Regions from separate parts of the Microbacterium sp. PAMC21962 genome, predicted to be linked through region 2. Evidence: predicted binding sites of a transcription regulator. Region 2 holds the regulator's gene; the other holds the start of a gene.
What was found. The regulator LexA, encoded in region 2, represses DNA repair genes until DNA is damaged. The targets are predictions, from matches to a motif close to TCGAACANNTGTTCGA.

Region 1 (3,203 bases), 560 kb from region 2:
GAATGTGTCAGGCGTGTGACGCCTGCCAGCTCGGTTACTCCCGGTGACACCTGAGCGTAGGGGCCAAGGGAGGCCGGCTCATCATCCTTTTGGTGAAAACTTGGTGACTCAGGTGACTCAGATGAGAGCGGTACCGACGACGACGAGGGCGAGGTACGTCACGTTGTAGACGACGTGGGTGAGCACCGCACCCCAGATACGGCCCGTCAGGAGCACGACGAGCGCGCACGTGGCACCGACGGCGAAGAGTTGGATGCCGTCGCTCAGCGTCAAGACGCCGGCGGTCGCATGCAGCAGCACGAAACCGCCCGCCGACACCAGCAGCGCCGTCATTCCGGCGGCGACACCACCCACGCCGCGTCGCAGCAGCTGGTAGACCGCCACGAGCACGACCGTCCGGAAGAAGAACTCCTCCACCACGGGCGCGATCACCCCCGCGGGGAGGGCGTCGGTGAGCCACCATCCGGACGGCAGGGATCCGTCGAGGCTCACGGCGGAGGGGAAGGACGCGGCATCCGCGCCGCTCACCCATCCCTGCATCATGCGCAGTGCGATCCCCAGCCCGAGGCCCCACAGCAGATCGGTCGGCCGGAAGCGCAGGAGCCCGGCAGGCCGGCCGCGCAGGAAGGCGAAGGCGATCGCAGCACCGAGTCCCGCCCACAGCACGACGGTCGACGCGAGCGGTGCCCACGGCGCCGCGATGCGACTGACCGCCCCTCCCCCGACCACCCCGATCCCGACGCCGATCAGCGCCGCCGACAGCACCGTCAGGTCCCACCGCCGCACGGCACGGCCGCCCTCGCGCCAGTCGGTGCGCTTGCGGCGCCGGCGCGGCCGATGGGCGGCATCCGGGGTCGACACGGGCGTGGCCCGTTCCGACTCGCTGCGCTCGCTCGACGACCGGGACGCGCCGGCGGGAGCGGGATGTTCCGGCGCGCCGGACTCCCCCCTCGGCCGGGGGGAAGGCGAAGCGGGGTCGCTAAGCTGATCGGGCACGTGGCCAAACTACCGGTCGCGCAGCGAGCCACACACTCCCCCCGCTCCTCCCGACACCGGAAGTCACCGTGCTCGAGATCCTCACCGTGTGCACCGGCAACATCTGCCGCTCCCCTCTGGCCGCGCAGCTGCTGGCCCTCCGCCTCGCCGACCTGGACGTGTCCGTCACCAGCGCGGGCACGCGCGCACGCGAGGGGATGCCGATGACACCGGAGGCCGCCGATCTCGCCGCCGCCCGCGGCGTCGGCCCCGCGCTCACCGCGGCGCACGGCGCCCGCTACCTCACGCCGGCTCACGTGCACGGCGCCGATCTCGTGCTGGCGATGGCGCGCGACCACCGCCGCGAGATCGTCGAACTCGATCCGTCGCGCACGCGCAGCGCCTTCATCGCACGGGAGTTCGCGCGGCTCGCGGGCGACGTCACCGACGAGGAGCTGCGGACGGCCGCGGCCGGCGCGGGCGATGCGGCCGGTCCGCGGGAGCGGTTCGCGGCGGCGCTCGCCGTGATCGCCGGCCGTCGCGGGATCACTCTGCCCCCGGCATCCCCCGATGAGGACGACGTCGTCGACCCGTACGGGCGCTCCGCGGCGACGTACGAACGCTCCGCGGCGGAGCTCGAGCCCGGACTCGCCGCCGTCGAGCGCGTGGTGCGGATCGCGCTGACCGGTCGTTGAGCGAGCGCAGCGAGTCGAACCACCCACCCACCCCCGGTCGTTGAGCGAGCGAAGCGAGTCGAACCACCCACCCACCCCCGGTCGTTGAGCGAGCGAAGCGAGTCGAAACGCCCACCCACCGGTCGTTGAGCGAGCGAAGCGAGTCGAAACGCCCACCCACCGGTCGTTGACCGCGCGCAGCGAGTCGAACCACCCACCCCCATCCGGTCGTTGAGCGAGCGCAGCAAGCCGAACCACCCACCCACCCCCGGTCGTTGAGCGAGCGAAGCGAGTCGAAACGGCCACCCCCACCCATCCGGTCGTTGAGCGAGCGCAGCGAGTCGAAACGCCTGTGGATAACTCACCCCAGTGTCGTATCTATGTTCTAATGTCGAAGGCATGGAGAACCGACTCGATGGCATCGCCGCAGCGCTCGACGCGCTGACGGCCGCCGGTGGTGGCCGGGCTCCGGAGGCGCTCTCACCGGGCGAGCTCATCGAGGTGAACCGCATCTTCGGTCAGCTCATGCGACAGGTGGATGCCGCGTTCGCTCCCGTCGCCGCGGAGATCGCCCGGCAGTCGCGACCGCAGCTGGGCGGCGACTCCCTCGCGAAGCGGCAAGGCTTCCGGTCTCCGGTCGCGCTGATCCAGGCGACCACCGGCACGAGCGTCGGCGAGGCGATCAGGCTGGTGCAGGTCGGCGAGGCCACGGCGTCGCGGGCGACGTTCGGCGGCGACGAGCGGCCGGCGGCGCATCCGCATGTGGCGGCGGCGGTCGCGACGGGCACGCTGGGTATGACGGCGGCATCCGCGATCATCGGGCTGCTCGATCGGCTGGCACTGCGGGTCGACCCCGACCGTCGAGACGCGGCCGAGCAGGACTTGTGCGAACGGGCACCGGGGCTCCGCGCCGACGAGCTGTCGCGGCTGCTCGCGCGGGCCGAGGCGCAGCTCGATCCCGACGGCATCGCCGCCGCACACGAGGAGCACCGGTCGCAGCGTGCCTTGCGCGTCCAGGAGCGCGACGGGATGCTGCATCTGACCGGTGTGTTCGACGTGGCCAGCGGTGCGCCCATCAAGACCGCGCTCGATGCGATGGTGCCGCGGGTTCTCCAGCAGAACGAGCATCGCGATGACGCGGCGCGAGACGAGCGCACGTTGCCACAGATGCGCGCCGACGCTCTCCACGAGCTGTGCGCGCACGCTCTCGGATGCGATCGGGTGCCGACTGCGGCGACGACGACCGTCGTGGTGCGGATGACCCTCGACGAGCTCGAGTCGGGGCGAGGATTGGCGAGCATCGACGGGTTCGATGCCGCGCTGCCCGCGGCCGAGGTGCGGCGGCTGGCGGCGGATCTGCAGGTCATTCCGTGCGTGCTCGGCGGCGACAGCGAGATCCTCGACTGGGGACGCGCGCGGCGACTGTTCTCCTCGGCGCAGAAGCTGGCTCTCGCCGAACGGGACGGCGGCTGCGCCTTCTGCGGGGCGCCCCCGCCGTGGACGCACGGTCATCACCTCTCCTGGTGGGATCGAGATACCGGACCGACCGACATC
Region 2 (3,203 bases):
GACATCGCGGGCTTCTCCGGTCCCATCCCCGACGCGGAACTGTACGTGCGCGCGATGGCGGCGAGCGTGTTCGTGCCGATCATGCAGTACCACTCCGAGTTCAACCATCACCGCCTGCCCTCCAACGACCGCACGCCGTGGAACATCGCCGAGCGGACGGGCGACGAGGCGGTGATCCCCGAGGTGCGCGCGCTCGTCCGGCTGCGCGAGCGCCTCGTGCCGTACCTCGCCGAGGCGGCGGCGCGCGCCGTCTCCTCGGCGGTGCCGATGATGCGCCCCCTGTACTTCGACCACCCGACCGATGCGGCCGTGTGGCGGCATCCGCTGCAGTGGATGCTGGGCAGCGACCTGCTCGTCGCCCCCGTGCTCGAGCCCGGGGCGCGGGAGTGGCCGGTGTACCTGCCGTCCGGATCGTGGGTCGAGGCGCGCACCGGCGCGGCGCTGACCGGCGGACGCGTGGTCACCGTCGACGTGTCGGCGCGGGCCGCCGTCCCGGTGTTCGTCCGCGCCGAGGCGTGGGTCGCCTTGGCGCCGGTCCTCGCACCGGAGCGGGAGCCGCACCGCGACGAGGACTGAGGCCGTCTCTCACACGGTGGGCTCGTCGGCGGCCGCCTCGTCTGTCCGGTGAGCCCACCGGTGGGCCACGCGTCGGCGCAGCGCCACGGCGCGCGGCGACGCGCCGGCGAGCCAGCCCGCTCCGACGAGGACGAGGGCCACGATCAGCACCACCACGGCCGTGCCCACGGCGCCGGCGAGGAGCCGGTCGTAGATCGCGAGCGCCGCGGCGGAGGAGAAGTCCGCCTGCGTCGCGGAGGACGCCACCCACGGGCGGCCGACCCCCGCGGCGATCAGCAGGATCGCCGTCCCGATCCCCGCGGCGACGCCCGCCCGGGCGAGAGCGGCGGCGCGGCGTCGCGCGAGCACGACCCCGCCGATGAACAGCACGGCCGTGACCACCGGCATCCACCCGCCGAGAGCGACGCCGACGGCGTAACCCGTCCGGATCGCCGAAAGGGTGTCACCCGAACCGATGATCACGACGTGGTCGACCTCGGGGATGAACGGAGCCAGCGGAGCGCCCTGCGCGACGAGGCGCTCTTCGACGGCCGCGACGATCGCGCCGATCTGGATGCCGAGGCCGTCGGCCGTCTGCACGACGACGCCGCCGCCGTCGGAGGTCGCCGCGACGGTCAGTGCCCGATGGGAGCGGCGGACGACCTGCTCCCAGACGGTGCTGAACGCGTCCGAGCGCACGGCGTCGGCCACGGCGACGTGCACGAGTTGCTGCAGCGCCGTCGCCGCCGGGCCTTCCAGGCGCCGCAGCGCCTGCGCCGCGCGGTCGCCCATGCCGAGGTCGATCAGGCCGTCGATGACCGTGCCGGTCAGCGCCGCCGTGTCGAGCCGCTCATCGATCGCCGTGGTCGATGCCGCGATCACGGCGTCCTGGACCTCGACGGCCTGCGACAGCGGCGCGAGGGTGGCCGCGAACGCGTCCTCGTCGACGAGCTGCGTCCGCGCCCATCCGCTGACGATCGACAGGGGCAGCAGGACCGCCGCGACGACGATCACCGCCGTCGACGCCACCCCGCGCGCGGTGGCCATCCTCAGACGGCGCGCAGAACTGCGACGACGCGGCCGAGCACCACGGCGTCGTCGCCGAGGATCGGTTCGAACGCGGAGTTGCGGGGGAGCAGCCACGTGTGGCCGTCGCGCTGGCGGAAGGTCTTGACGGTGGCCTCGCCGTCGAGCATCGCCGCCACGATCTCGCCGTTGTCCGCCGTCGGCTGCGAGCGCACCACGACCCAGTCGCCGTCGCAGATGGCGGCGTCGATCATCGACTCGCCGCTGACCTTGAGCATGAACAGGTCGCCCTTGCCCACGAGCTGTCGCGGCAGCGGGAAGATCTCCTCGACCTGCTGATCGGCGGTGATCGGCACGCCGGCGGCGATGCGGCCCACGAGCGGCACGAGGGCCGCATCGCCGAGGGCGGGCGCGAGGTCGGCGGGGTTCTCCGCGGCCGCGCCGGGCAGGTCGATGAGCACCTCCATCGCGCGGGTCTTGCCCGCGTCGCGGCGCAGGTAGCCGCTGAGCTCCAGCTGGTTGAGCTGGTGGGTCACGCTCGACAGCGACTTCAGTCCGACGGCATCGCCGATCTCGCGCATGCTCGGCGGGTAGCCGTGGCGGGCGATGGAGGTCTGGATCACCTCGAGGATCTTCAGCTGCTTGTCGCTGAGGCTCTTCCGCCTGCGTGTCTGAGGCTTCTCGGCCATGTCGCGCGCTCCTTCGATCGCGTCCCCCCGAAGGCGTCGCCTTCGAATGTCGGAGGTAGGTGATGGGGTCGTCTTGTCGAAACCGTATCCGGTTTTCGCAGCCTCGACCGGCACGCGCCCGCGTGTCGCCTTCGATCCATCTGCGAGAACCGTGTGCTTGACACCCGAACACCATCGAAGATACATTCGGAAGAGAGATTCGCATCCGGCCCTCCCGGCCGAGGATCGGATGCGAATCTCTCGACACCCGGAGACACCCGTCCTGAGGAGGAACCCATGACCACGATCGACATCCTCGGCGCCTCGCCCCGCGGCCGTCTCGTCGCGGCGACCCCGATGACGACTGTCCGCGCGACGAACGCCCGCACGACGAACGCCCCGACGCGACTGCGTCTCACGGCACGGGGTCGGCGGGTCCTCGCGGTGCTCGCCTCCGTGCCCGCGGTGATCGCCCTCAGCATCGCGATCCTGTCCGGTGGTGGCGCGCTCGCCTCGAACGAGAACGGCTCCGGGGTCTCCTTCGCCCACGTCACGGTGCAGCCCGGTGACACGCTCTGGTCGATCGCGCACGCCGTCGCGCCCGATGCCGATCCGCGCGACGTGGTCGACGCGATCATGCGGCTGAACGCGCTGCCGTCGGGAAGCCTCGACATCGGCCAGAGCGTCGCGATCCCGGCGGAGTACAGCGCCGGGCGCTGATGCTCCCGGCGCCGGGAGCCCTCTCGGGGCGCCGCGCCGTGCAGTGCGCCGTCTACGATGTTCAGGGTGAGCGTCCGACTCGATGACCTTCCCCTCCGCGACGATCTGCGCGGGCTGACACCCTACGGGGCGCCCCAGGCGCCGCTGCCGGTGGCGCTGAACGTCAACGAGAACACCCACCCGGTGCCGGAGGACGTCGCCGACGACATCCTCGACAGCGTCGCGCGCGCGCTG

Region 1: KY498_RS14175 (HNH endonuclease signature motif containing protein) is a predicted target of LexA. The motif match lies at 2,022-2,037, and genes of this name have one in related genera.

The regions. Positions count from the first base shown of each region.
Region 1 covers NZ_CP080381.1:3,008,204-3,011,406, reverse strand. The annotation lists gene KY498_RS14185 (CPBP family intramembrane glutamic endopeptidase) at 118-861, opposite strand; gene KY498_RS14180 (low molecular weight phosphatase family protein) at 1,065-1,670, shown strand; gene KY498_RS14175 (HNH endonuclease signature motif containing protein) at 2,049-3,203, shown strand, end outside.
Region 2 covers NZ_CP080381.1:58,373-61,575, forward strand. The annotation lists gene KY498_RS00250 (TIM-barrel domain-containing protein) at 1-576, shown strand, start outside; gene KY498_RS00255 (hypothetical protein) at 586-1,602, opposite strand; gene lexA (transcriptional repressor LexA) at 1,605-2,270, opposite strand; gene KY498_RS00265 (LysM peptidoglycan-binding domain-containing protein) at 2,547-2,969, shown strand; gene KY498_RS00270 (histidinol-phosphate transaminase) at 3,027-3,203, shown strand, end outside.